One region of the Novosphingobium sp. BL-A-28-Hi1-0D genome, then DNA from elsewhere that is predicted to be linked to it. Evidence: predicted binding sites of a transcription regulator. Region 1 holds the regulator's gene; each other region holds the start of a gene.
What was found. Region 1 encodes LexA, which represses DNA repair genes until DNA is damaged. Its sites were predicted from a motif close to GTTCCNCNCTTGTTCT; they were not measured.
Positions count from the first base shown of each region.

Region 1 (9,818 bases):
ATCGGGGCCGATGCGATCCTGATCATCGCCGCCTGCCTTTCGGACAGCCAGATGGCCGAGATCGAAGCCGCCGCGCGCGAACAGGGCATGGACGCGCTGGTCGAAGTGCACAACGAAGAGGAAATGGAGCGCGCAAGCCGCCTGAAGTCGCGCCTGATCGGGGTGAACAACCGCGACCTGAAGCGCTTCGTCACCGACCTTTCCACCACCGAACGCCTCGCCCCGCTCGCCCCGGAAGGCACGCTGCTGGTCGCCGAAAGCGGCATCAACACCCACGCCGACCTGCTGCGACTGGAACAGTGCGGCGCGCGCACCTTCCTCGTGGGGGAAGCGCTGATGCGGCAGATGGACGTGGAAGCTGCGACACGAGCGTTGCTCGTCGGCTGATTGCCATCCCCTGAGAGGGATTTGCGGTTTTCGCGCGGGACGGTGTAGACCTCGCCCAGGTGCAAAGACTGCCGAGGACCTTGATGAACGACCTGACGCATATCGATTCGGCCGGAACTGCACGGATGGTCGACGTTGGCGGCAAGGCTGAAACGCATCGCGTCGCAATCGCCCGCGGCTTCATTCGGATGTCCGATGCCACGCTCGAAGCGATCCGGACGGGCAATGCTCCGAAGGGAGACGTGCTCGGCCCCGCCCGCATCGCCGGAATCTTGGCAGCCAAGAGGACTGGCGATCTCATTCCGCTGTGCCATCCGCTGGCGCTCGATGCGGTGAACGTGGACTTCGCGCTGGTCGACGGCGGCATCGAATGCACGGCCACTGCCTCGCTCACAGGGCGCACCGGGGTGGAGATGGAGGCTCTGACGGCCGTCAGCCTTGCCCTGTTGACGATCTACGACATGGCCAAGGCTCTGGACAAGGGCATGGTCATCGAAACGGTGCGGTTGATCGAGAAGCGCGGCGGCAAATCCGGCACCTGGCGCGCAGGTGAATGAGCACCGGCGCATGAGAACACCGCCCCTCCCCCTCGCCGAGGCGCAAGCGCGCCTGCTGGCGCTGGCGCCGTCGCTGGGGGTGGAGCACCGGGCGGTCACCGAGTGCCTTGGCCACTATCTTGCGGCAGACCTTCACGCCCGACGCACCCAACCTGCCGCGCCAGTCTCGGCGATGGATGGCTATGCCTTGCGCAGCGCCGAACTTCCGGGACCGTGGCGCGTTATCGGGGAGAGCGCGGCGGGGCATCCGTTTGGCGGCGTGGTGGGCACAGGCGAAGCCGTGCGGATCAGCACTGGCGCTGTCGTGCCCTATGGCGCGGATATGGTGCTGTTGCAGGAAGATGCTGCGCGCGATGGCGATTTCCTGAGACTCACCGGCGAGCCACCGGTTCCGCCCATCCGCCACGTTCGCCCGGCCGGCATGGACTTCGCTGAAGACGCCGTACTGATCGAGGCGGGCCTGCGCATTGGCCCCGCTCAGATCGCGCTCGCCATCGCGGGAGGCCACGCGCACCTGCCGGTCCGCCGCAGACTGCGCCTCACGGTGATCGACAGCGGTGACGAGCTCGTCGCGCCGGGGCATCTGCCCGCACTGCACCAATTGCCCGCCAGCAACGGCCCGATGCTCTGCGCAATGGTCGGCGGGCTTCCGGTCGACGTCCGCCATCGCGGCCCGGTCGCCGATGATCTCAATGCCTTGGCCCGCGCTTTCGATGCCGAGCGGGAGGCCGACGTGATCGTTACCAGCGGCGGGGCATCGGTCGGCGATCATGATCTGGTCCGTCCGGCGCTGGAGTCGGTGGGCGCGTCGATCGATTTCTGGCGCGTGGGTATCAAGCCGGGCAAGCCCCTGCTGGTGGCGACGCGGGGATCCCAGATCATACTCGGCCTGCCCGGAAATCCCGCTTCAGCCTTTGTCACCGCGTTCCTGTTCATGTTGCCGCTGCTGCGTGCAGGGTTGGGCGCGCGCGATGCGCTGCCGCGCGCGATCCCCTCGCGCCTCGCGACGCCGATGGCAGCGGGCGGAAGCCGGATGGAGTTCCTGCGCGCGCGGTGGGACGGCGCAAGCGTGAGCCTCGATTCGCTGCAGGATTCAGGCGCTCTCTCGCCGCTGTCGCGCGCCAACGCGCTGGTCATGCGCGAAGCAGGAGCGGCGGCGAAAGCCGCAGGAACGGATGTTCCGGTTTACCTGCTCGAGAATGGTGGAATTGCTTGACGAGTCGTAATTGGTTGCTTATCCGTTCCGCATTCGTTCACCTGCGGAGAACCGCCAATGTTGACGCGCAAGCAGCATGAACTGCTCTCTTTCATTCAGGTCCGTTTGGAGGAATCCGGCATTTCCCCCTCGTTCGAGGAAATGAAGGAGGCGCTCGATCTCAAGTCAAAGTCCGGCGTCCACCGCCTGATCTCGGCGCTTGAGGAACGCGGCTTCATCCGCCGTCTGCCCAATCGCGCCCGCGCGCTCGAAGTGCTGCGCCAGCCTGACAGTGCGGTGAGCAAGCCTGCTCTGGCGCGCGAACCTGTTGCAGCCAGCGCTGTCGTGACACCGCTGCGCCCGGCGGCAAAGGTTGCACCTGCTCCGGCGAACGACGTGATCGAACTGCCGCTCCACGGCAAGATCGCGGCAGGTGTGCCGATCGAGGCCTTGGAAACCACCGCCACTCTCCCCGTTCCCGCTGCACTGCTCGGTGCAGGTGAGCATTACGCACTCGAGGTTTCAGGGGACTCGATGGTCGAGGCGGGGATTTTCGACGGCGACTATGCGCTTGTCCGCAAGACCGACATCGCGCGCGACGGCGAAATCGTCGTGGCGCTGGTGCGGGGCGAGGAAGCGACGCTGAAGTATCTGCATCGCGAGAAGGGCATGATCCGGCTCGATCCGGCCAACTCGGCCTATGATCCGCAGTTCTACCGGCCGGACGAAGTGGCCGTGCAGGGCAAGCTGGCCGGGTTGCTGCGGCGGTATCACTGACGACGCAGTCCGCCGCCGGTTCGCGGCGATCGAGCGTTCTCGAAATGAAAAGGGCCGTTCGCGGGGTAACTCGCGAGCGGCTTTTCTTACTCTGCCAATCCGCTATGCCTAATATCAATCAATTTGGTTGAGATTTTTCTGGCACGCACGGCTTCGCAGGTGTAGTTTCCGTTGTTACCGAATGCCCCGCACGGGGCGCCCCTTCCGGGACGGCCTGCCATCAGATGGGGCGTCGGCAACGGAAGAGGTGTTGCCAATGGCTTATGCAGTTGAAAATACGAGACGCCGGCAGACGCAGACCTTCATCGCGGTGGGCCTGCTCCACGGGGTAGCGATCTGGGCCATCGCTTCGGGCTTCGCGAGCGGCATGGTTCATATCATCAAGGACCGGCTGGTCGCGCAGCAGTGGAAGGACGACGAGGTAACGGTGACACCGATCGCGCCGCCACCTGACATCAAGCCAGCGATCAAGCCGGAGACCCGCCCGCTGGTCGCGCCCAAGCCGGATATCTCGCTAGGCCCGGTCGATCCCGGCATCGGCATCCGTCCGGTGGACATTACCCCGATCGCACCTGTCGACATCGGACCTCTTACGCCGCCTGACGTAAAGCCCTCGCCCTCGGCAAGCTTTGCGTTGCGTTCAGCGGCCCCGAAGGGCTCGCCCGGATCGTGGGTTTCGGATCGCGACTATCCCAGCGCCGCAATTCGCGAGGAGCGCGAGGGGCTCACGCGGTTCCGCCTGACCATCGGAGCCGATGGCAAGGTGACGGGTTGCGAGATCACCGGATCGAGCGGTTCGGCGGATCTCGATGCGGCAACTTGCGCCAAGGTAAGCGCTCGCGCCCGTTTCGTCCCGGCACTCGGTGGCGATGGCATGCCGACGAGCGGGAGCTACAGCGGCTCGGTGCGCTGGGTCCTGCCGTGACCTGATGAGCCGGGGCCTGTTGACTTCTCCACGACAGGCCCCGGTCCCTTACCTCGGTCAGGGCGGGGTTCGGGCCAACGGTACCAGCCTTGCAGGCCTTGCGTCTCAGCCACAGTGCGGATGTGGCCGCTGGACAGGTTGATCGACAGGCCGCCGGTCGTGGCGAGGTAGGTCCGGTCGGCCTTAAGCATCCTTGGTCGGCAGGAGAACGGCAGGCGGCGGTCGGCGACAACGATGTCGGCGCGCTCGCATGCAGCGGCGAGTGCAAGATCGTCGATATAGTTGCGGCTGCGTGTAATCAGGAGAGTGAAGCGCCTCCCGCCGCGCAGCAATCGGGCGACGCAAAAGTCGTCGTTGCATCTAGCCTCGCGCCACGCGTCCAGCGGGCGCAACTCGCCTTCCATTCCTGCCAGTTCGAGCAGGTTGTCGCGCATGTATTCGCCGCGCCCCATGCGCAGTACGATCAGGTCGTTCCCCGCACCGGTGATCCCGACGTGGTGACCATCGCCGGTGACAAGAATGTCGGGCGTCGGCGTGAGGGCCATGGCAACGAGCGCAAGGCCTGTTGGAGCGAGGCCCCACAGCCGGACCCGCCCAGTCCAAAGTGCCAGCCAGAGCATCCCGGACAGGAAGAGGATGAAGGTCCAAGGTGCAACTGGCGGCAGCATCGTGACGGCGCCGGGCTGTCCCGCGACAAAGTGCGCCAGCGCCAGCAGCAGGTCGAGCGACTTGCCGACAAGCCACCAGACCGGGGCGCCCGCATCCCCAAGATCCAGCATCAGGGCGGTACCGATCAGCGGCATGGTGACAAAGGTGGTCAGCGGGATGGCGATGACGTTGGCCAGCGAACCGTAGACACCTGCGCGGTGGAAGTGGAACAGGCCGATCGGCATCAGGGCGAGTTCGATGACCAAACCGGTGACCAGCAGGAGAATCAGGCTGCGCGCCATGCGCACGAGCGGGCCGTGGTGTTCGCCGGTCAGGAAGGCCTTCACGGGCGCGCTTGAGTGGAAGGCGATGATCGCGATCACCGCGGCAAAGCTCATCTGGAAACTGGGGCCGAGCACGGCTTCGGGCCAGAACAGCATCACGACAAGTCCACCAACCGCGACCATGCGCAGAGAAAGGGGGTCACGTCCGAGCGCCAGTGCAGCGAGGACCAGCAGCGCCCCGATGCAGGAGCGGATCGTCGGAACTTCGGCTCCCGTGAGCAAGGTGTAGGCGAGGCCCGCAAGCGCCCCGGCCAAGGCGGCTGCTAGCGGCACGCGGATGCGCAGGGCTATCCATGGTACGAGCGCGAGCAGGCGCGCGACGATCCAGTAGACCGCGCCGACCAGCGCGCTGACGTGAAGGCCGCTGATAGACAGCAGGTGCGTCAGGCCTGCGTCGCGCATGGCGTCCTCGTCACTCTCGGCGATGGCGCCGCGATCGCCGCTGGCGAAGGCGGCGGCAATGGTCCCGGCCGATCCGCCAAGGCGGGACCGTACATGGTCGGCAAGACTCTTCTGCAGGCCACGCAGCGTGGCGCCACGGTGCGAGGGGGCAAGGACGCGAACCTCGCCGATCACGCTGCCCGTGGCCGCCAATCCATCGAACCAGGCGGCGCGGGCGAAATCGTAGGCTCCAGGCAGCATCGGCGCGGCAGGGGGCATAAGGCGTGCCCGCACCCGCGCCTGCGCGCCCTCGACAAGACCTTGTGCGTCCTTGTCATAAGGCAGATTGACGCGGACCCGGACGGGGCCGGGAAAATCCGCCAGTCGTGTCTTGAGGACGAGGCGCGCCCGGGCCTTGGCGGGTTCTTCGCGACGCTCGACCACTTCGCCCTGAAGCGTCACAACGCGCGGGGCTGCGATCCCCGGCTGTCCGACCAGTGCAGAGCGCGTCCAGATCGTCGCCACCCCGGCGGCAACCATGATCGCGACCCCGATGACTGCAAGGCGCAGGTGGGGATGGCGGACTTCGTCGATGGCGAGGAATGCGAGGATACCGAGCGCGGCGCAGGCCAGCAAGGCCGCGATCCATTGCTCAGGCACGGGCAGATTGACCCACAGGACAATGCCTGCGGCGAAGGCAACGACCAGCCAGAGCCCGCGTTCGAACGGACGGGCATCGAGGAATGCATCGGCCCCGTCAGCCCCCCTCTCAAGCATGCTGGACAATCGCGCGCGGATGTCCCAATGCCGCGCGCGTCGGCCCGGTACATCGACCGGATCGGCGGCGGGATCGTTCGCCGCTGGCCCAAGTGTCGCCGGAGACGCCATGGATTTCAAAGGAAGGATAGCGCGGCCAATGGCAAGCGCCACTGACACCGTTTCTGCAGGATCGACCACCGCCAAGGGCGTCGTCACCCGCTTTGCCCCCTCGCCCACCGGCTTCCTGCACATCGGCGGCGCGCGCACCGCGCTGTTCAACTGGCTCTATGCTCGCCACAACGGCGGCAAGTACCTGCTGCGCATCGAGGATACCGACCGAGCGCGGTCAACCGACGCAGCGATCGAAGCGATCTTCGACGGGCTCAACTGGCTGGGCCTGGGGGGGGACGAGGAACCGGTGTTCCAGTTCGCCCGGTCCGAACGCCATGCCGAAGTTGCACACAGGCTGCTCGATTCCGGCCATGCCTATCGCTGCTACCTGACGCAGGAAGAGCTGGCAGCGCGGCGCGAGAAGGCACAGGCCGAGCGTCGGCCGTTCCGCATCGACAGCGAATGGCGCGATGCGACGCCCGACCAGTGGCCTGCGGACCAGTCCTATGTCGTGCGGATGAAGTCTCCCCGCGAAGGCGAGACGACGATTCCGGATCGCGTGCAGGGTTCGATTACCGTCCAGAACAGCGAGCTCGACGATTTCATCGTCCTGCGCTCTGACGGCACGCCGACCTACATGCTGGCCGTGGTGGTCGACGATCACGACATGGGCGTGACCCATGTCATCCGTGGCGATGACCACATCAACAACGCCTTCCGCCAGCTCGTCATCGTGCGGGCCATGGATGCCATCGAGGGCGGTTGGCCCGACCCGGTCTATGCCCATATCCCGCTGATCCACGGCGCTGACGGGGCGAAGCTTTCGAAGCGTCACGGGGCGCTGGGTGTGGATGCCTATCGCGACGAGATGGGCCTGCTGCCGGAAGCAGTGTTCAACTACCTCCTGCGGCTCGGCTGGGGCCATGGCGACGAGGAAATCATCAGCCGCGAACAGGCGGTCGAGTGGTTCGACATCGGCGATGTCAACAAGGGCGCCTCGCGCTTCGACATCAAGAAGCTGCTGAACCTCAACGGGCACTATATCCGCGAAGCTGACGATGCGCGGCTTGCGGGGCTTGTCGCGCCCAAGCTGACTGGGCTGGAGCCCGGATTCTCAGGCAATGCGGGTCTTGACCTGCTGACGCGCGCCATGCCGGTGCTGAAGGTGCGCGCCGCCGACTTGAACGAGCTGGCGGCCGGCGCGGTGTTCCTGTTTGCGCAGCGACCTCTGCCGATGGCCGAGAAAGCCGCCGCGCTTCTGACCGACGATGCACGGGCAATCCTGACCCGCGTGGCGAGCCTGCTTGAGGCTGAAAACGGCTGGACAACCGAGAATCTGGAGGCCACGGTGAAACAAATGGCCGAGGAGCTTGGGATAGGCTTGGGCAAAATTGCCCAACCGTTGCGCGCAAGCCTGACGGGACAGACTACCTCGCCGGGAATTTTCGACGTATTGGCACTGCTCGGCAAGGACGAGTCGCTGGCGCGCATCCGCGACCAGGCGGCCTGATCCGGGGCAGGCATCTGTAAACAGACAAGAACAGGAGGGCTTAGGCGTGAGCGAAAACCAGGCTTCTTTGACCGCAGGCGGCAACAGCGTGGACATGCCGATCAAGAGCGGCACCATTGGTCCGGACGTCATCGACATCCGCAAGCTCTATGGCCAGACGGGCATGTTTACCTATGACCCGGGCTTCACCTCGACGGCGAGCTGCGACAGCGCGATCACCTACATCGATGGTGACGAAGGCGTGCTGCTGCACCGCGGTTATCCGATCGGTCAGCTTGCCGAACACTCCTCGTTCATGGAAGTGAGCTACCTGCTGCTCAACGGCGAACTGCCGAGCAGCCAGGAACTGGCCGACTTCAGCCGCACGATCACCCGCCACACCATGCTGCACGAGCAGCTCGCCACGTTCTATCGCGGCTTCCGTCGCGATGCGCACCCGATGGCGATCATGTGCGGCGTCGTCGGCGCGCTTTCGGCATTCTACCATGACAGCACCGACATTGCCGACCCGACGCACCGCAAGATCAGCTCGCACCGCCTGATCGCCAAGATGCCGACGATCGCTGCGATGGCCTACAAGTATTCGGTCGGCCAGCCCTTCGTCTATCCTGACAACAAGCTGTCCTACACCGGCAACTTCCTGAAGATGACCTTCGGCGTGCCGGCTGAGGAATACGAAGTGATCCCCGCCGTCGAAAAGGCGATGGACCGCATCTTCATCCTCCATGCCGACCACGAGCAGAACGCCTCGACCTCGACCGTCCGTCTGGCAGGGTCCTCGGGCGCCAACCCGTTTGCCTGCATCGCGGCCGGTATCGCCTGTCTGTGGGGCCCCGCGCATGGCGGCGCGAACGAAGCCGCGCTCAACATGCTCAAGGAAATCGGCACGCCCGATCGCATCCAGCACTACATCGACCGCGCGAAGGACAAGAACGATCCGTTCCGCCTGATGGGCTTCGGTCACCGCGTCTACAAGAACTACGATCCGCGCGCGACGGTGATGCAGTCGACCGTGCGCGAAGTGTTCGCCGCGCTCAACGTACAGGACCCGCTGTTCGAAACTGCGCTTCGCCTTGAAGAGATCGCCCTGAGCGATCCCTACTTCGCGGAAAAGAAGCTGTTCCCGAACGTCGACTTCTACTCGGGCATCATCCTCTCCGCGATCGGCTTCCCGACCACGATGTTCACCGTTCTCTTCGCGCTTGCCCGCACCGTGGGCTGGGTTGCGCAGTGGAACGAAATGATCAGCGATCCAGGCCAGAAGATCGGGCGTCCGCGCCAGCTCTACACTGGCCCGACGCAGCGCGACTACGTGCCGCTGAGCGACCGCTGATAGGTCGGAAGGCGCGGCCGCTTTGCTTTGTGCCGGTTTCTCAAGAGAAACCGCATGGCCGCGCCAGATCTACACCGGCCCGACGCAGCGCGACTACGTGCCGCTGAGCGACCGCTGATCGAACCGCAGGTACTGGACGGGCGGCGATGACGACAATTCTCAGGATTTTCGGCATCACCGCCCTTCTCATTGGCGGACTGTGGGTCGGCCAGGGGCTCGGGCTGATCATGTGGCCGTCCTCGAGCTTCATGCTCGCGCAGAAGCAGTGGGCCTATATCGGCGCAGGGTTGACGCTGATCGGCGTTGTGGCGCTGTGGCGCGCCGGAAAGCGCGGGCGCTAACCCGTAGCGCTCGCCTGCGTGGCAAGATCGGCAGGCAATGACAGCACGAAGCGGGCACCGCCTGCTAGTCCGTTGCCGACGACAAGTTCGCCACCCATTGCCCTCGCCAGCCTGCGCGAAATGTAGAGGCCGAGGCCGCTTCCGCCATCGCCGCTGCGGCCAAGGCGTTCGAACTTCTCGAACACTTTTTCCGACTGCTCGGGCGCAATCCCCTCGCCTTCGTCGCTCACCGAAACCCAGGCCAGCGCGCCATCGATGCCGCAGTCGATGCTGACCGTCGTATCGCTGCGGGTATAGCGGACCGCATTGCCGATCAGGTTTAGCAGAACCTGCAACACACGGCGGAACTCGCCAATGGCAGGCACGTGCTCCTCGGCCAAGGGCAATGCCAGCGTGATTCCACGCTCGCGCGCTCGCACGCCGAGGATGCCGGCCGCGCGCCTCGCGCAATCGGCAAGGTCGATATGGTCGGGTTCGGGGGAGAAGCCATCAGCCTCGACCGTCTCGAGATCGGCGAGGTCTTCCACCAGCGAGGCAAGATGGCGTCCGG
Region 1 is NZ_CM145502.1:3,323,707-3,333,524, forward strand. It holds gene trpC (indole-3-glycerol phosphate synthase TrpC) at 1-387, shown strand, start outside; gene moaC (cyclic pyranopterin monophosphate synthase MoaC) at 471-944, shown strand; gene ACZ1JW_RS16045 (molybdopterin molybdotransferase MoeA) at 955-2,160, shown strand; gene lexA (transcriptional repressor LexA) at 2,218-2,916, shown strand; gene ACZ1JW_RS16055 (energy transducer TonB) at 3,173-3,841, shown strand; gene ACZ1JW_RS16060 (ComEC/Rec2 family competence protein) at 3,808-6,102, opposite strand; gene gltX (glutamate--tRNA ligase) at 6,131-7,594, shown strand; gene ACZ1JW_RS16070 (citrate synthase) at 7,689-8,927, shown strand; gene ACZ1JW_RS16075 (hypothetical protein) at 9,074-9,268, shown strand; gene ACZ1JW_RS16080 (sensor histidine kinase) at 9,265-9,818, opposite strand, start outside.

Region 2 (9,818 bases), 1.8 Mb from region 1:
TGCAGATCCGCTGTCCATTGCGCAGCGTGATGCACTGGCGGTAGATGTAGGATACATCCTGAGACATACCTGACTCCTTTCGCACAGGGTTGACCAATGCGCCGGGAGTTGCGAGATATAGCTTGTCTAGGGCGTACCTCGCGTCTCCCGACGCGGTGATACGATCGGAGGTCGCTTCCATTGGAAGCGGCCTCTTTTCGTTTGTGCATAGTGCCGATTGACATGTGCAGGCACAAGCGCGGAGCACGACGTTTCCACAGTTTCCACAGACTTATACACAGGGCCGGAGCGTTTCTGTTGGGATTTTTACACCAATGAGATAACTAGGTTATCTTTTAGGATAATGCTCCGACTATGGATCACATCGACTTAAAGAGACTTCGGATTTCGCTCGGTCTTTCCCAAGCTGAAATGGCCAATCAGATTGGAGTATCGCGAGTCTATTTTGGACTAATGGAGCGAGGAATAAAGCCAATTACGCGGAGAAGCGCGGCAGCGGCCCAAGCAGTGCTCCCAAGGGTTAAACAGGAGCGTTCGACTGAGGCTGATCCGGTTCTTAGAGGCTTTGAAGAGGCAATCATAAAATCTGGTTTCAGGTTCGAAATTTCAGAGGACTCCGATTTTGAGGTGCTTACTTATATATTTGAGGAGCTTGATCTAAAAATCTTCGTTTCTCGCTACGATAGACAAAAAATAGCGGAATATGTGAGCAAAGGCGAGTCCGGCATTTTTTTGGTGGGCACCAGATCAATCAATACGTTCAAGGAAATTGTGGCTTTTTCTGGGAATCGCTCCCTGACCTTGAAGGATCTGAAAAATTAAAAGGAGCGCGAGGGGCTATGCCCCTCGCATTAATCCCTTCTTACTTCTTCAACTCCGCCTAAATCACTCCGCCGCAATCCCGGCAGCGCCGAACATATCGACATCCACCTCAACCGGCGCTTCCACATTCGCGGCCGACTTAGCACTCCGCCGCTTATCGAAGCTTGACCACACCGTGTTCCAGTCGCCCTTTGTTGCCGCCTTCGAGTATTCCGTGGCGCGGGTTTCGAAGAAGTTGGCGTGTTCGACGCCGTTGAGCAGCGGGGCAAGCCAGGGGAGGGGGTGGTCTTCGATCATGTAGATCGCGGGCAGGCCGAGCTGGCTGAGGCGCCAGTCGGCGATGTAGCGGATGTAGCGCTTGATTTCCTTGGCGCTCATGCCCGGGACCGGGCCTTGTTCGAAGGCGAGATCGATGAAGGCGTCTTCGAGGCGCACCGTCTTCTGGCAGCAATCGATGATGTCTTCCTTCACCGCCTTGGTCAGGCAGCCGCGCTCTTTCACGAAGGCGTGGAACAGGCGGGTGATGCCTTCGCAGTGGAGCGATTCATCGCGGACCGACCACGAGACGATCTGGCCCATGCCCTTCATCTTGTTGAAGCGCGGGAAGTTCATCAGCATGGCGAACGAGGCAAAGAGCTGGAGCCCTTCGGTAAAGCCGCCGAACATGGCGAGCGTGCGGGCGATGTCCTCGTCGTTGTCGACGCCGAAGGTCTGCAGGTAATCGTGCTTGGCCTTCAGTTCCTCGTATTCGAGGAACATGCCGTATTCGCTTTCGGGCATGCCGATGGTGTCAAGCAGGTGCGAATAGGCGGCGATGTGCACCGTCTCCATGTTGGAGAAGGCGGCGAGCATCATCTTGACCTCGGTCGGCTTGAACACGCGGCCGTACTGTTCGTGGTAGCAGTTCTGCACTTCCACGTCGGCCTGGGTGAAGAAGCGGAAGATCTGCGTCAGCAGGTTGCGCTCATGATCCGAGATCTTCTGCGCCCAATCGCGGCAATCCTCGCCCAGCGGCACTTCTTCCGGCATCCAGTGGATCTGCTGCTGGCGCTTCCAGAACTCGTAGGCCCAGGGATATTCGAAGGGCTTGTAGGTGTTGCGGGCTTCAAGAAGGGGCATGGGCGGTGTCCTGTGCTGATTCTGTCAATGTAGGGTCTGTCAGGGTCTGGCGAAAGCGCGCGGGGGGCCTCTGCCGGGGATAGTGGCGGCGTTTTCCACGCCTAAGAATCGTGTCCTTTGGGACAGGAACGCTCGGGCTGGCGATGCGGGCCATCGCACTGGCGCGAAGGGGCGCTGCAGGCCGGAACGGGTGGGGCTGCGGACGGTTGGATTGAAAGCGGCGGGCGAGAGGCCTTGCCCGCTCAAAGCCAATGAATTCGCAGGAGAATTGCCATGGGCGAATATGAACCGAACGACTCGCGCAACGTGACCGGTGCTGATGCGGGCAGCCGCGACTGGTCCTCGCAGATTCAGGAGCACATGGAAGTGATCGGCGCGGACGGCACCCATGTCGGCACCGTCGACCACATGGATGGCAACCGCATCAAGCTGACCAAGCGTGACAACGACGCCGGGCACGAAGGCGGAACCCATTCGGGCCACCACCATTACCTCTCCAGCGGCCTGATCGCAGAAGTTGAGGGCGACAAGGTGCGCCTTTCGGCCAACGGCGACGTTGCCTGGGGCATGCTCGAGGAAGAATAAGTCCGGCAAGGCAGCGAGGGGCTCTCGCCGTCCGGCTGCGGACTGCAAGAACGTCCCGCCCCCTTCGGGACCAGGTCGCACATTGCGGCCGGAGAGCGCCTCGCTGAAAAGCGGGGCGTTTTTCCTGATCTGGCGGATGCGCTTTCGCGCATGCCCACCCCCGCCCCCTCCCGCTTGCGGGAGGGGAGAGGCGAGCGCCGTATTCAGCCCTCCCGCAAGCGGGAGGGCCGCGAGACTTGGCGAGCCGCAGGCGAACCTGGTCGCAGCGGGGTGGGCAAGCCTGTCAGCTTTTACTTCCAGAACCAGCCGGGCTTGAGGCTGCGGTCCTTGCGGTTCTTCCACATGGAGAAGTACATCCACAGGCCCGAGATGCTGAAGAACATCAGCGCCAGACCGGTCATCAGCGAGATCGCCGTTCCGACAGGGCCGAATTCCTCGCCCGAGTGCAGATGGTGGAACCAGCCGACCAGCGACTTCATACCGCCCGGAGGTGCCTTGGGGCGGCACATCATGGTTTCGGGGCAGACGAAGCCCTGCGGAACCGGCGGTGGCCCGGCCTGTTCGCCTGCTGGCCAGAGCGCGGTCACGTGGCTGGCGACGCCCGTGAAGGCCATCCAGATCATGAAGACCCCGAAAAACACCGTGATCCAGCGGTGCCACTTGCGCATGTAACGGACCCCTTTGATAATGCGAATTGATCGCAAGATTAGACAAAACCGCCTTAGCGGGCCTGCCTGGGATCGTGCAAGCACAAGTCTTGTCGCGGATTGTCGCAAGTCTGCGCCAGCCGCAAAGTGTCGCGGGATGTAACAAGGCGCTGCTTTCCGGCAGCCGCCTGGACGTCTCGGGACGTGCTTTGGCTGCCGGACGTGGCATGAGCGCTCTCAGGCGTCCAAGGTCACTGGACTGCCATTACTGGCAGGCCAGGCATTCCTCGTAGTCGGTCTCGCCGGCTGACAGCTCGATCTTGGGCGCTTCGGCGGTGTTGTCCGCCTCGACGCCGCCGGCAAAGCCTGCGCGCTGGACCGACTTCGAGCGGAGGTAGTAGAGCGACTTGATGCCCTTCTCCCATGCCTGGAAGTGCAGCATCATCAGGTCCCACTTGTCGACGTCGGCCGGGATGTAGAGGTTCAGCGACTGGGCCTGGTCGATATAGGGCGTGCGGTCTGCCGCGAATTCGAGCAGCCAGCGCTGATCGATCTCGAAGCTGGTCTTGTAGACGGCCTTTTCCTCTGGCGAGAGGAAATCGAGGTGCTGGATCGAGCCGCCGTGTTCGAGGATCGAGTTCCACACATTGGTGGAATCCTTGCTCTTTCCGGCCAGCAGCTTCTGCAGATAGGGGTTCTTGACCACGAACGAGCCCGAGAGGGTCTTGTGCGTGTAGATGTTGGCCGGAATCGGCTCGATGCAGGCAGACGTGCCGCCGCAGATGATCGAGATCGATGCGGTAGGGGCAATCGCCATCTTGCAGCTGAAGCGCTGCATCACGCCCATGTCGGCCGCATCGGGGCACGGTCCGCGCTCCTGCGCCAGCACCAGCGAAGCCTCGTCGGCCTTGGCGGCGATGTGCTTGAACATCTTGAGGTTCCACGCCTTGGCCATCGCGCTTTCAAAGGCGATGCCCTTGAGCTGGAGGAAGGAGTGGAAGCCCATCACGCCCATGCCGACCGAACGCTCGCGCATGGCCGAATACTTGGCGCGGGCCATCTCGTCGGGCGCGCGGTCGATGTAGTCCTGCAGCACGTTGTCGAGGAAGCGCAGCACGTCCTCGATGAAGCGCTTGTCCGCGTTCCACTCGTCCCAGGTTTCGAGATTGAGCGAGGACAGGCAGCACACCGCAGTGCGATCGTTGCCGAGGTGGTCGCGGCCCGTCGGCAGGGTGATTTCAGAGCAGAGGTTCGAGGTCGAGACCTTGAGGCCCAGATCGCGGTGATGCTTGGGCATCATGCGGTTCACCGTGTCGTTGAACACGATGTAGGGCTCACCCGTGGCAAGGCGGGTTTCGACCAGCTTCTGGAACAGCGAGCGCGCATCGACCGTGGCGCGGACGGAGCCGTCCTTGGGGCTGCGCAGGTGGAATTCCGAACCATCGCGCACGGCTTCCATGAACTCGTCGGTCAGCAGCACGCCGTGGTGGAGGTTGAGCGCCTTGCGGTTGAAGTCGCCCGAAGGCTTGCGGATTTCGAGGAACTCCTCGATTTCCGGGTGGCTGACGTCAAGATAGCAGGCAGCCGAACCACGGCGCAGCGAGCCCTGGCTGATCGCCAGCGTGAGCGAATCCATCACGCGCACGAAAGGAATGATGCCGCTGGTCTTGCCGTTGAGGCCGACGCTCTCGCCGATGCCACGGACCTTGCCCCAATAGGTGCCGATGCCGCCGCCGCGCGAGGCGAGCCAGACGTTCTCGTTCCAGGTGGCGACGATGCCTTCGAGGCTGTCATCCACCGAGTTCAGGTAGCACGAGATCGGCAGACCACGCCCGGTGCCGCCGTTCGACAGGACCGGCGTTGCCGGCATGAACCACAGCTTCGAGATGTAGTCGTAAAGACGCTGGGCGTGGTCCTGATCATCGGCATAGGCATCGGCCACGCGGGCGAACAGGTCCTGATACTTCTCGCCCGGCAGGAGATAGCGGTCGTCCAGCGTGTCCTTGCCGAAATCGGTGAGGAGCGCATCGCGGGAATCGTCGGTGACGATGGTGAAACGGCGCGGATTGACCTTCTTGGAATCGCTGACCGGCGCAGCCGCGACGGCCGCTGCCGCAACGCTTGCCGCCATGCCTGCCACGAGAGCCTCGCTGCCCGCGTCCTTGCTGTTCATGTCCACTGCCTTCGCCTCACCGGCAGATGCCGGGGCGCCTGCAAGCGCCAGTTCGTCCTGCGCAACCACGGAGCCGTCTCCAGTCCTGAAATCCACGTCGCAACCCCCGTTCGCAGGCCCGACAACCATGAGGGCCGGGCCTAAATCCACACTCGAATCGGGCGATATCCCGATCCTACAGGAGACGGAACGAAAGTGGAACGACAATGTCCCGCAACGCTCTGCCCCGAAAACGCCTGATCACGGCCTTGATGCCCTGAGCGCAGGCAAAGCGTTGCCAATGCGCGCAAAACACGCCCAAGCGCTCTAAACTAGGTTTAGAGGTCCCCCTGAAGCCCGACCACAACCTATAGTGCCTCAACCGGAATCAGACACAAGAGGGTAAACGTCCGGACTAGGACTCGATTCGTCGCACGCCCGATTCGCTTCGTCGCTCGAAATGCCATGCTGCAGTGCAGCGACGCGTGGGAAGAGCGGCACTTCAAGTGGCAAATGACGTTCGTCGAAATATTTTTCACGCAGCTCAGCAAATTGTGGACAAGAACCGGTCAACCGCCACCATATGTGGTGTCCACAGGAATGGAGTGCGCGTGTGCTGAATCTTGTCTCGATCGTGTTCACCGGTCTGGTCGTCGGCGTGCTGGCGCGGTTCTTCTATCCTGGTGCCGTGGACATCGGCCTGCTCAAGACAATCCTGCTCGGAGTGGGCGGTGCGCTGGTTGCGGGCGTGTTCGCCAGCTGGAAATCGGGCGGTACGTTCGGCGAGGGCGTCAATCGGGCCGGGTGCCTTGCATCGGTGGTGGGGGCGATGCTGCTGATCTTCCTCGGGCGGAATCTTTAAGCACGAGGCGCGACCCGCCGGTAGCTGAGTGCTTCGGCTACGTGAATGCGGCCCACCGTCTCCACGCCTGCCAGATCGGCGATGGTGCGGGCGACGCGCAACATGCGGGTATAGCCGCGCGCGGAAAGGCGCATCGCTTCGGCGGCTTGGGCCAGCAGCTTGCGACCCGGCTCGTCCGGCGTGGCGTGAGCGTCGAGCAGATCCCCATTCAGTTCGGCGTTGCTGCGCATGCCTGTACCTTCGAGGCGGGCTGTCTGCACCGCTCTTGCCCGCTCCACGCGCGCGGCCACCTGATCCGAACCTTCAGCGGGCGGCGGCAGGGCAAGATCTGCGGCTGACACGGGGTCGACTTCGACGTGGAGGTCTATGCGATCGAGCAGGGGACCTGAGACCTTTGACTGGTAATCCGCAGCACAGCGCGGGGCCCGGCTGCAGCCGAGCGCGGGATCGCCAAGGTGTCCGCAGCGGCAAGGGTTCATCGCGGCAATCAGCTGGACCCGCGCCGGGAAGGTGACATGGGCATTGGCGCGGGCCACGGTGACCTCGCCGGTTTCGAGAGGCTGGCGCAGGGAATCAAGCACCACGCGCTGGAATTCGGGCAGTTCATCGAGGAACAGCACGCCGAGATGGGCAAGGCTGACCTCCCCGGGACGGACCTTCAGCCCGCCACCCGTCAGCGCCGCCATCGAGGCGGAGTGATGGGGCGCGCGGAAAGGACGGGCCCGGCTGATCCGCCCGTCCTCAAGCGTGCCCGCGACCGAGGCGACCATCGAGACTTCGAGCGCCTCTGCCGGGGTCAGTTCGGGCAGGATGCCGGGGAGGCACGAGGCCAGCAGCGACTTTCCGGCACCGGGCGGGCCTGACATCAGCAGGTTGTGCGAGCCAGCCGCAGCAATCTCCAGCGCGCGCTTGGCGGTTTCCTGCCCCTTCACCTGTTTGAGATCGGCCATGCGGCGGGGCGGGTCTGCCACGCCCTGTGTGGGCTGCGGCAGGCGGCTGGTGCCCTTGAGGTGGTTGAGCAGGCCGATCAGGTCGGGCGCGGCGATCACGTCAATCCCGCTGGCCCAGCGCGCCTCGGGCCCTTGTGCGGCGGGGCAGATCAGGCCCTTGTCCTCGCCACTGGCGTGCAATGCCGCCAGCAACACGCCGGGCGACGGCAGCACCCGGCCGTCGAGTGCCAGTTCGCCCACCGCCACGTAATCGGCGATCTGTTCGAGATCGACCACGCCCATGGCTGCCAGCAGCGCGAGCGCAATCGGCAGGTCATAGTGCGAGCCTTCCTTGGGCAGGTCCGCCGGGGAGAGGTTCACGGTGATCCGCTTGGGCGGCAGGGCAAGGCCGAGCGCGGAGAGCGCAGAGGACACCCGTTCGCGGCTTTCGCCCACGGCCTTGTCCGGCAGGCCGACGACGCGAAACGCGGGGAGGCCGGGGGCGACCTGGCACTGCACTTCCACCGCGCGCGCCTCGAGCCCGAGATAGGCAACCGTCGATACCAGCGCGACCATGCATCCTCCTGCCCGATAAGGGACAATACGGATCGTAGCGCCTTCGGGCGGGTCTTGGGGCCGGGATGCTGCCATTTCCGAGGCATCCCGGGCGGAACCGCTCTACAGAAAACACGGTGAACCGAATTTAACCCCGTTCCTTGGCAATTCGGCAATCCGGTCGGGCGGAAAGCTTAAGACTATGCTGCGCCGCCTCGCCTTGCCTGCACTCTGCGCGCTGCTCGTGTGCCAGCCTGTGCTGGCGCGCGAGGTCTCCACGCGGTCATGGGTCGAGAACGGCGTCACCTGGACCGAGACGACGGTCGTTGAAGTCGAGGAGCCGGGATCGGAGCGCCTTGTCGGCCCCGCTCTCACCCCTGCCCTCGCTGATGTGAAGGGCGTGGCGAGCTTCGGGCCGTTCGAGGTGCTCGACGGCAATCGCGCGGCGCTGGTGGCCGAGACCGACAGCTATTCCCCCACCGACTTCCAGAAGATGCTGCGCGCCTTTCCCGGCATCCGCGTGCTGGAAATGCCCGATTGCCCCGGCACGGTCGACGATTTCGCGAATCTGCGCCTTGGCCGGATGATCCGCGCGCAGGGCATCGCCACGCATGTGCCCGACCACGGATCGGTGCGCTCAGGTGCGGTCGAACTGTTTCTGGCAGGCGCGAGCCGCAGCGCCGCTCCTGACGCCGAATTCATGGTCCATTCGTGGATCGACGAGGACGGGCACGAACCCGACGACTTTGCAGCCTCTGCCCCGGTCAACCGTGCCTATCTCGACTACTATCGCGAGATGGGACTGGCGGCGGACAAGGCAGCGGCGTTCTATGCGCTGACCAACTCGGTGCCGAACGAGCAGGTCCTGACGCTTGGTACTGACGATCTGGCGCGGTACGCGGCGCTGAACTGATCGGCTGTCGCCGATGCCCACCCCTAGCCCCTCCCGCTTGCGGGAGGGGAGAAAGATGGGCCTAGTGCGCCGCGCCCCATGACAGGCCGGTGCCGATTTCCACGCCCAGCGGCACGGTGAGCTTGACCGCTGGTTCTGCCGCCGTCGCCATCACCCGCTCGATCACAGGCTTTGCCGCAGCCACGTCTGCCTCGGGCAGTTCAAACACCAGTTCGTCGTGCACCTGCAGCAGCATCTTCACGTGGCCCAGCCCCGCTTCGGTCAGAGCCGGCATCATGCGGGCCATCGCCCGCTTGATGATGTCGGCACTGGTACCCTGGATCGGCGCGTTGATCGCGGCGCGCTCGCTGCCTTGGCGCTCGGCCTGGTTCTTGGAGTTGATGCGCGGGAACCACGTCTTGCGGCCGAACAGCGTCTGCGAATAGCCGCACTCACGCACGCTCTCGAGCGTCTCGTGGATGTAGCGCTGGATGCCGGGGAAGCGTTCGAAGTAGCGGTCGATCATCGCCTGAGCCTCGTCCGCACTGACGCCGAGACGTCCGCCAAGGCCCCAACGGCTGATGCCGTAGAGGATGGCGAAGTTGATCGTCTTGGCGCGGCCGCGCGTATCGCGGTCCACCGTGCCGAACATCTCCATCGCAGTGCGCGCGTGGATGTCTTCGCCAGCAGCGAAAGCCTCCTTGAGCGCCGGGACATCGGCCATGTGCGCGGCGAGGCGCAGCTCGATCTGGCTGTAGTCGGCGGCAAGCAGCACGTTTCCGGGCTCTGCCACGAAAGCATCGCGAATCTGGCGCCCGATCTCGGTGCGGATCGGGATGTTCTGGAGATTCGGCTCGTTGGACGAGAGGCGTCCGGTCTGTGCCCCGACAAGGCTGTAGCTGGTGTGGACGCGCCCGGTATCGGGGTTGATCGCGGCCTGCAGTGCATCGGTGTAGGTCGATTTCAGCTTGGACAGCTGGCGCCATTCCAGCACCAGCGTGGCGACTTCGGCCCCTTGCGCGGCAAGGCCTTCGAGCACCGACTGGTCTGTCGAATACTGGCCGGTCTTGCCCTTCTTGCCGCCCTTGTAGCCAAGCTTGTCGAACAGCACTTCGCCAAGCTGCTTGGGACTGCCGATGGTAAATGCCATGCCCGCCGCTTCGTGGATCACGCCTTCGAGGCGGGCGATCTGGGTGGCGAATTCGGACGAGAGCCCCGCAAGGCGCTCGCGATCGACCTTGATGCCGTTGCGCTC
Region 2 is NZ_CM145502.1:1,452,305-1,462,122, reverse strand. It holds gene ACZ1JW_RS07230 (hypothetical protein) at 1-67, opposite strand, end outside; gene ACZ1JW_RS07225 (helix-turn-helix domain-containing protein) at 355-822, shown strand; gene ACZ1JW_RS07220 (ribonucleotide-diphosphate reductase subunit beta) at 886-1,941, opposite strand; gene ACZ1JW_RS07215 (DUF2171 domain-containing protein) at 2,302-2,526, shown strand; gene ACZ1JW_RS07210 (PepSY domain-containing protein) at 2,817-3,194, opposite strand; gene ACZ1JW_RS07205 (ribonucleoside-diphosphate reductase subunit alpha) at 3,439-5,442, opposite strand; gene ACZ1JW_RS07200 (GlsB/YeaQ/YmgE family stress response membrane protein) at 5,939-6,187, shown strand; gene ACZ1JW_RS07195 (YifB family Mg chelatase-like AAA ATPase) at 6,184-7,692, opposite strand; gene ACZ1JW_RS07190 (hypothetical protein) at 7,874-8,584, shown strand; gene polA (DNA polymerase I) at 8,646-9,818, opposite strand, start outside.
Region 2: the regulator LexA is predicted to act here: its motif matches at 5,533-5,548, upstream of ACZ1JW_RS07205 (ribonucleoside-diphosphate reductase subunit alpha).

Region 3 (9,818 bases), 680 kb from region 1:
GCGTGCGCCTCCTCGCCAAGGGTGAGCTGACTACCAAGGTCGCGTTTGCGGTGACCGGTGCCTCGAAGGGCGCGATTGCCGCTGTCGAGAAGGCCGGTGGCTCTGTCACGCTTCCCGAAGCGCAGCCCAGCGAGCACGAGAAGAAGACGGCTCGCCGCGAGGCCAACAAGGCCAAGTAAGCACTTTTCCGGTCCCCGCCCGCCAGTCGGGCGGGGATTTCGGCATTGCAGGGGTTCGACTTTCGTCGCCCCGCACTATATGGGCTAGCTCAAGACGTCCGAGATACGTGGCCCAGGGCCCGATTTCGCAGCAAGGCTTAGAACCCCGAAATGGCATCACGCGCCGATAACATCGCCAGCAACCTCAATCTGGCCAACTTCTCCAAGGCAACCGAGCTCAAGAAGCGCATCTGGTTCACGGTGGGCGCGCTCATCGTCTTCCGGTTTCTCAGCTTCGTGCCGCTGCCCGGCGTAAATCCGCTGATCATGGAGACGCTTTACGACCAGACCCGCGGCGGCGTTCTCGATATCTTCAACGCGTTCTCCGGCGGTTCGCTCGAACGCATGAGCCTCATCGCACTGGGCGTCATGCCCTATATCACCGCGTCGATCGTGGTGCAGCTTGCCGCCTCGCTTCACCCCGCGCTTGCCGCGATGAAGAAGGAAGGCGAAAGCGGGCGCAAGAAGCTCAACCAGTACACGCGCTATGGCGCAGTGCTGCTGACCGCGATCCAGGGCTGGGTGCTCGCCTCCGGGCTTGAAGCATACGGCGCGTCGAGCGGTCTGCAGGCGGTGGTAAATCCGGGCCTCCTCTTCCGTGTCGGAGCGGTCATCTCGTTGATCGGCGGCACCATGTTCCTGCTGTGGCTGGGCGAGCAGATCACCTCGCGCGGGATCGGCAACGGCGTTTCGCTGATCATCATGGCCGGCATCGTCGCGCAGCTGCCGAAGTTCTTCGGCAACCTGTTCGAAGGCGGCCGCACCGGCTCGATCTCGCCGTTCCTGATCGTGGGCATCGTGATCATGCTGATCGGCCTTGTGCTTGCGATTTGCTTCTTCGAGCGTGCGACGCGGCGGCTGCTGATCCAGTATCCCAAGCGTGCAACGCAGCGCGGCATGATGAATGCCGACCGCAGTCACCTGCCGCTGAAGCTCAACACCGCAGGCGTGATCCCGCCGATCTTCGCCAGCTCGCTGCTGCTGCTGCCGCTGACCATCACGCAGTTCGCCGGCAAGTCGATCTCGCCCGACACCACAATGGGGCAGGTGATCGTCTCGCTGAACCAGTACCTTGGGCACGGCAAGCCGCTCTACATGCTGTTCTATGCGCTCGGGATCATCTTCTTTTCGTTCTTCTACACCGCCGTGGTGTTCAACCCGGAAGAGACGGCCGAGAACCTCAAGAAGAATGGCGGGTTCATTCCCGGCATCCGTCCGGGCAAGAACACCCAGACCTACTTAGACTATGTGCTAACTCGCATCACCGTGCTGGGTGCGGCATACATCACCGTGGTCTGCGTCGTGCCGGAATTCATCATGGCGGAGACAGGCATGGGCACGCTGTTCTTCGGCGGCACCAGCCTGCTGATCGTGGTCAACGTCACGGTCGACACCATTACCCAGATCCAGTCGCACTTGCTGGCGCACCAGTATGGCGACCTGATCAAGAAGGCGAAACTGAAGGGACGGCTGCGCTGAGGGCAGCAGCTGCATGAGGGGAGCGATTTCGTGAACATCATCCTGTTGGGGCCTCCGGGCGCGGGCAAGGGCACGCAGGCCCAGCGTCTGGTCGAACGCCATGGCATGAAGCAGCTCTCCACGGGCGACATGCTCCGTGCGGCGGTCAAGGCTCAGACGCCGGTCGGCCTCAAGGCCAAGGCCGTGATGGAAGCGGGTCAGCTCGTTTCGGACGAGATCGTCTCGGCCCTGATCGGTGATGAACTCGATGCGCTGGCCGAGGGCCAGGGCGCGATCTTCGATGGCTATCCCCGCACCGCCCCGCAGGCGGAATCGCTCGAGGCGATCCTGGCGAGCCGCGGCAAGAAGCTTGACTACGTGATCGAGCTCGACGTGAACGAGGATGCGCTCGTCGAGCGCATCACCGGGCGTTACACCTGCGCCACCTGCGGCAAGGGCTATCACGACACGTTCGAGAAGCCTGCTGTCGAAGGTACCTGCGACAAGTGCGGCGGTCACGAGTTCAAGCGCCGTCCCGACGACAACGAGGAAACCGTGCGCACCCGCATGGCCGAATATCGTGCCAAGACCGCGCCGATCCTGCCGATCTACGAAGCGCAGGGCATCGTCAGCCGGGTTGATGGCATGGCGGACATGGATGAGGTCACGGCAGCCATTGAGGCAATCCTCGGCAAGCGCTAACACGCAGGCGTGACCCGCCCGTCCCGGTGCGGGCGGAGGCGCGTGATGGCCAAGGTCCTGAAATTCCTGACGGCGGGGCTTGGCGGCCTCGCCGTTGTTGCGTCTGCTCCCGCTCGCGCCGAAGTGACGACGCGGACTGACGTAGGGTTCGTCGTGCGGGTGACTGCAGAGGTCGCCGCGAGCCCCGCCGATGCGTGGAAGGCCTTCACCACGCCATCGCTGTGGTGGAACCCACAGCACACCTTTTCGGGCGAGTCCGTGAACCTGGCCATGGACCCTTCAGCCAACGGGTGCTTCTGCGAGAAGCTGCCGGTGCCCAAGGGCGCGCCAGCGACGCAGAAGCCGGGGTCGGTGATGCACATGCGGGTGGTCTATGCCGAGCCCTACCGGGCGCTGCGGCTCGTCGGTGGATTGGGTCCGCTGCAGTCCGAGGCGGTCAACGGCACGATGACAGTGACGTTCAAGCCGGTCGACGGGAGTGGCGGCAAGACCACGCGGATCCTGTGGGAGTACGTGGTCGGCGGTTTCATGCGCTACAAGACCGAAACGATCTCCGGCGCGGTCGACAAGGTGCTGACCGAGCAGATTGCGGGTCTTTCCAAGCTGATCGGTCCGGCGGTGATGCAGGCTGCGCCGGCAGCTGTAGTGCCCGAAGCAACGCCTGAGCCAAAGGTGCCCGATGCTGCGTCCGAACCGCCTGCGATGAAGCAGGAGCCTGTCGGCGAGGATGCGCCGACCTACACGCCCGATCCCAACAGGGACGACGCGGCCGCTGCGGAATCGGTCAAATCGGCACTGGATGGCCTGTTCAAGAAGAAGGTCGAGGACGACCGACTCCCGCCAGGGCGCTAGACAGGCTTCAAGGTGCGCTTCGCCGCTTTCCCGTAGCGCAAAACCCGCTAATCTCTCTTCCACAACAGCGCGACTCGGGGCTTGGCCGAAGTCGTGCAGACACGGGCCGCACCCAGCGAATCCTGGCCGCCATTCCGGCAGCCGCATCGGGAGCCAAAAGGCTCCGATCAGGGGGAGAGTACCGTGGCCGTTTCCGATCATGTTGACCTGCCGACTTTCATGGAAGGCGTGAAGAAGCGTAATCCCTACCAGCCCGAATTCGTCCAGGCGGTGCAGGAGGTTGCCGAAGACATCTTCGAGTTCATGCAGGACAAGGAAGAGTACCACTCGCAGCAGATCCTGCGCCGCATCGCCGAGCCGGACCGCGTGGTGTCCTTTCGCGTCTGCTGGGAAGACGACAAGGGCAACATCCGCGTGCAGCGCGGGTGGCGCGTGCAGAACAACAACGCGATCGGCCCCTACAAGGGCGGCATCCGTTTCCACCCATCGGTGACCGAATCGGTCCTGAAGTTCCTCGCCTTCGAGCAGACCTTCAAGAACGCGCTGACCGGCCTGCCGATGGGCGGCGGCAAGGGCGGATCGAACTTCAATCCCAAGGGCAAGAGCGTGCGCGAGATCATGCGCTTCTGCCAGTCGTTCATGACCGAACTCTATCGCCATATCGGTGCCGACGTCGACGTTCCGGCAGGCGACATCGGCGTGGGCGGGCGCGAGATCGGCTTCATGTTCGGCCAGTACAAGCGCATCACCAACAACTTCACCGGCGTGCTAACCGGCAAGGGCCTGGAATGGGGCGGCTCGCTGATCCGCACCGAGGCGACTGGCTATGGCGCAGTCTACTTCCTTGCCAACATGCTCGCCACCAAGGGCGAGGACCTGACCGGCAAGACGGCGGTGATCTCGGGCTCGGGCAACGTGGCGACCCATGCGGCCGAGAAGATCGTCCAGCTGGGCGGCAAGGTGCTGACCCTCTCGGATTCAGGGGGCTACATCCACGATCCTGATGGCATCGACCAGGAGAAGATCGACTGGGTCAAGACCCACAAGACCCATCGCCGCGGCCGCATTGAGGAATATGTCGAGGCCTTCCCGAAGGCGACGTTCGTGGCAGGCAAGACGCCGTGGGGCGTGCCATGTGACGTGGCATTGCCGTGCGCCACGCAGAACGAGCTGCTGGGCGACGATGCGCGCATGCTGATCGCCAATGGCTGCAAGGCGGTGGCCGAGGGCGCGAACATGCCGACCGACCTTGACGGCGTGCACGTGTTCAAGGCGGCCAAGATCCTCTATGCGCCGGGCAAGGCCTCGAATGCGGGTGGCGTTGCCGTCTCCGGCCTCGAAATGAGCCAGAACTCCGAGCGCCGTTCCTGGAAGGAAGAGGAACTCCAGCAGATGCTCAAGGACATCATGGCCGGCATCCACAAGTCCTGCCTTGCCTATGGCGACCAGGGCGGCGGGTACATTGATTACGTGAAGGGTGCCAATATCGCCGGCTTCAAGAAGGTGGCCGATGCGATGCTGGCGTTCGGCGTGGTGTAGCGCACCGGCGCTTTGCGCATGATGAGATGAACACGGGCCCGGGGCAAGTCTTCGGGCCCGTTGTCGTTTCAGTCCTCGAACTCTGTGGCAATCCGCGCGAGGCAGCGCAGGAACGCGGCGAACACGGCGCCCGGTAGCGTGGTGGCATTCTGCGAGTAGCCGCTGTGAATCCCGGCAAGTGCAACCTTGGCGATATGCGTCTTCGAGGATTCGAAGCGCGATGCGGCAATTTCGAGGCAATCCGGAATCGCGGCAAAGGCAGCGGCTTCGTGCTCGCCCGCGGCATAGCGGCGGAGCGCATCGGCGATCCTGCGCGGATCAATTCCCGGAGCCGTGATCGCGAAGCGTTGTTCGCCCAGCACGATATCACACAGTTCGGCAGCCCCCGACTCCATGCCGTGCTGGTCGTTGCGCTCGACGCTTTCGGCCATCTTGAGCAGACGGCTGCGCAAGTTGGCGATGCTAATGATCTGCCCCGCCTGCGGCGGCGGCGAGAAGGTCGGCCACGGGAGAGACTTCCTGCAAGGCATATCCTGACGATCCATGGCTCGTGATCCTGATGCTGGGTTTCAATTTGGCTCTGAGGCCGGAGATGAGGACCTGGAGGGACTTCGGCGAGATCGGGCGATGCACAGACCTTCCGGTTGCGGCGAGCCTCTGGTTGCGAACGGGCGATCCCCTGGCTGCTACAAGCAACGACAGGATCTTTGCTTCGCGGCCGAGAAGGGGCGTGACGACGTAATGCTGAAGGTGCAGCTCACGCACCTCGCGCAGCAGTTCGTCGGTCTGCCGCTGACCCATGCGGGCGAGAATGGCCTCGATGCGGGCCTGTCCTTCCGGCGTGGACATGCCGACATCGAACACGTCATCGAAACCGACGTTGAGAATCTGCGCACGTACTCTTGGTCTGGCATCACGCAGCAGGGCAATCTTGGCCTTGCCCTTCAGCAACGGGCGATAGATGCGCATGAACTTGCGGATGCGGACCGGATCGCTTCCCACAACGAAGATAACGCTGTAGGCCTGACGCCCGTCATCGGTGTAAGCCGTGTAGTCGTCGGTGATGCGAAAGACTTGTGCCGTTTCGCAAAAGGCTGCGGCACAGGCCACTTCCATCGGCGGAGCGCCGTTTCCAAAATGAAGAATCCTTGCGGCCACCCCTACAGTGTGGCTCTGCCTTGCGGTCAGGAATTGATCTTCGGAACTCCAGGCCGAATCCGCCGCGCGCAGCTTCGTAGACGTCTTGCGCCTTCGGTCGCTATTGAAAGGCATGTTACTATAACTTTCGATATATCTAGAGATATACTTATAGATATGCGTTAGCCTTGCAATTGCGATCAATGGTTAACGGACCGGACGTGGGCCGAGTCGCCAGCTATGGGGGGTGGAGAGCCCTTTGCGACGTTGAAATGAGGGTGCCGCGTCGGTGGCATGGTGGATGCGGCGGTTCTCCGGGCCGTGTGAGGCACACATGACGGGTTGCTTGTCGGCCGGGAAAAGCGTCTGGCGATAAGTGTTTGCGATAACGTGCTTCCAGAACGGAGCGATTTTTTCGTTCCCCTCTTGTTCTAATGGAACACAACAAGTACATAACCCTTGTTGACGGCTCATGTCAGCCAACTCTAGCAAGGGAAACGAAGCCATGGCGGCTCAGCTCAAGCTCATCGAGGAAGGTAAGATCAAGGACATGGATCGTCAGAAGGCGCTCGACGCGGCCCTTGCGCAGATTGACCGCGCGTTCGGCAAGGGGTCGGCAATGAAGCTGGGCTCGAAGGAAGCGATGCAGGTGGAAGCGATCTCCACCGGATCGCTCGGGCTCGATATCGCGCTCGGCGTGGGCGGATTGCCGCGCGGCCGCGTGATCGAGGTTTACGGGCCGGAAAGTTCGGGCAAGACCACGCTCGCGCTGCACGTGATTGCCGAGGCGCAGAAGAATGGCGGCACCGCTGCCTTCATCGACGCCGAACACGCGCTTGACCCGGTCTATGCCCGCAAGCTGGGCGTGGACATCGACAACCTGATCGTCTCGCAGCCTGATACGGGCGAACAGGCGCTGGAAATAACCGACACGCTGGTGCGCTCCAACGCGATCGACGTGCTGGTGGTGGACTCGGTGGCAGCGCTCGTGCCGCGTGCCGAAATCGAAGGCGAGATGGGCGACAGCCACGTCGGTCTCCAGGCCCGCCTGATGAGCCAGTCGCTGCGCAAGCTGACCGGCTCGATCAGCCGCTCGCGCTGCATGGTGATCTTCATCAACCAGCTGCGCATGAAGATCGGCGTGATGTACGGCAACCCCGAGACGACGACGGGCGGCAACGCGCTCAAGTTCTACGCTTCGGTCCGCCTCGACATCCGCCGCACCGGGCAGATCAAGGACCGTGACGAGATCGTCGGCAACGCCACGCGCGTGAAGGTGGTCAAGAACAAGGTTGCCCCGCCGTTCAAGCAGGTCGAATTCGACATCATGTATGGCGAGGGCATTTCCAAGATCGGCGAGATTCTCGATCTCGGCGTCAAGGCCGGGCTTGTCGAGAAGTCCGGCGCCTGGTTCAGCTATGACTCCATTCGCATCGGGCAGGGGCGTGAGAACGCCAAGAACTTCCTGCGCGAGAACCGTGAACTTTGCGACCGGTTGGAAGCTGCGATCCGTGGCCGCACCGACAAGGTTGCCGAAGGTCTGATGGTCGGTCCGGACGCGGACGACGACGTCTGATCTTCAAGGCGGCGGGCCTGCAGCCTCCATCCGCACCCGCCTGCCACACCAAAGAGCCCGCGCATTCCCCGGCAGGAATGGGCGGGCTTTTTGTTTGCGTTCTGATGGTTGGCGTTTAACCTTGCGGTTAATCCAACAGGAGTCCCGACCATGTCGATCATCGTTCACCACCTCAACAACAGCCGTTCGCAGCGCGTCCTGTGGCTGCTCGAGGAACTGGGCGTGGATTACGAGATCCGCCACTACCAGCGTGATACCGTCACCAATCTCGCGCCGCCCGAACTGAAGGCGGTGCATCCCCTGGGCAAGTCGCCGCTGCTCGAGATCGATGGCCGGGTGATCGAGGAATCAGGCGCGATCGTGCAGGTGCTGTGCGAGCGTTATGGCAATGGCGCGTGGTTGCCTGCTGCCGGCTCCGACGAGGCGCTGCGCCATCTCGAATTGATGCACTTCGCCGAAGGCTCGGCGATGACGCCTATTCTCCTCCAGCTTTACACCTCGCGCCTTGGCGATGCTGCGGAACCGTTGAAGCCGCGCATCGACGAGCAACTGGCTGCGCACTTCGGCTACATGGAACAGATCCTGCGCCCCTCCGGGCACTTCATCGGTGACGACTGGACCGGGGCGGACGTGATGCTGAGCTTCCCGGCAGAGATCGCAGTGATGAACGGCGCAGGCGCGCACTTCCCCAAGCTCGCGGCCTTCGTCGCTGCCGTCCATGCGCGTCCCGCGTGGCAGCGGGCCCGCGAGAAGGGCGGCGCCTACTTCGGGATGTGATGCGATGACGAATGCAGGGGACTGGCAGGGCACCGTCGGGCGGAGCTGGGCGGCGGAATGGCGGCGGACCGACGTCAGCTTTTCCGAGCTTACCCCCGCATTGCTTTCTGCCATCGCGGCCGAGCAGGGGAGTGACGTCGTCGATATCGGCTGTGGTGCGGGCGAACTGGCCTTGGCCGTCGCGGCGGCGAGACCTCAGGCACGGGTGACGGGAATCGATATTTCGCCGGACCTGATCGACGCGGCCTCGGAGCGCGCCTCTGCTGCGAACCTTTCGTTCGAACTGGCCGATGCGAGCACGTGGCAGCCGCGCAGCAGGCCAGATCTGCTGGTGTCGCGGCATGGGGTGATGTTCTTCACCGATCCGCCGCACGCCTTTGCCCATCTTGCAGCGGTTTCTGCGCCGGGGGCCCGCATCGTGTTCTCATGCTTCCGTTCCGCAGCGCAGAACGAGTGGGCCGCGGCGATTGCCGACCTTCTGCCGAGGTCAGAGCCGCCACCGCTACAACCGTTCGCGCCCGGGCCCTTTGCCTTCGCGCAGCCAGAGCACGTGCGGCGCTGCATGGCAGGGTGGCGCGACCTTGCATTCACGGCGGTCGATTTCGACTACATCGCCGGGACGGGCGCGGATGCCGTGGGCGAGGCGATGGCGCTGTTTCGCCGAATCGGTCCGGCAGCGGCTGCGTTGCGAACCCTGCCCGAAGAGCAGCGCGAAGAGGTCGCCAAACGTCTTCAAGACCTTGTCGAAGCGCATCATCGCGAGGGGCATGTCGCGTTTCGGGCAGCGGCATGGCTGGTAACGGGCACATCCGATCACTGAGATGGATGAAACGTGCTTGTAGCGCGCCGAACGCTCGCCTAATCGGCCTTTCATGACTTCGACGAACGAAATCCGCCGCTCCTTCCTCGAATACTTCGGCTCGAACGGGCACGATGTGGTGCAGTCTGCGCCGCTGGTGCCGTACAACGACCCGACGCTGATGTTCACCAACGCGGGGATGGTGCCGTTCAAGAACGTGTTCACGGGCCTCGAAACCCGTGCGACCCCACGCGCCACCTCATCGCAGAAGTGCGTGCGCGCAGGCGGCAAGCACAACGATCTCGACAATGTGGGCTACACCGCGCGGCACCACACCTTCTTCGAGATGCTCGGCAATTTCTCGTTCGGCGATTACTTCAAGGAGCAGGCGATCACGCATGCGTGGACGCTGCTGACGCGCGAATGGGGTCTGCCCAAGGACAAGTTGCTCGCCACGGTCTATCACACCGACGACGAGGCGTTCGAGCTGTGGAAGAAGATCGCAGGCCTGCCCGAGGATCGCATCATCCGCATCGCCACCAAGGACAACTTCTGGGCGATGGGCGATGACGGTCCGTGCGGACCATGCTCGGAAATCTTCTTCGACCATGGCGACCACATCTGGGGCGGCCCTCCGGGATCGCCTGAGGAAGACGGCGACCGCTTCATCGAGATCTGGAACCTCGTGTTCATGCAGTTCGAGCAGACGGCGGGCGAGATCACCGGCAGCCTGCCCAAGCCGAGCATCGACACCGGCATG
Region 3 is NZ_CM145502.1:324,981-334,798, reverse strand. It holds gene rplO (50S ribosomal protein L15) at 1-179, shown strand, start outside; gene secY (preprotein translocase subunit SecY) at 330-1,697, shown strand; gene ACZ1JW_RS01625 (adenylate kinase) at 1,728-2,378, shown strand; gene ACZ1JW_RS01620 (SRPBCC family protein) at 2,424-3,230, shown strand; gene gdhA (NADP-specific glutamate dehydrogenase) at 3,414-4,769, shown strand; gene ACZ1JW_RS01610 (hypothetical protein) at 4,838-5,221, opposite strand; gene ACZ1JW_RS01605 (helix-turn-helix domain-containing protein) at 5,232-6,041, opposite strand; gene recA (recombinase RecA) at 6,412-7,482, shown strand; gene ACZ1JW_RS01595 (glutathione S-transferase family protein) at 7,633-8,259, shown strand; gene ACZ1JW_RS01590 (class I SAM-dependent methyltransferase) at 8,264-9,079, shown strand; gene alaS (alanine--tRNA ligase) at 9,132-9,818, shown strand, end outside.
Region 3: the regulator LexA is predicted to act here: its motif matches at 6,324-6,339, upstream of recA (recombinase RecA).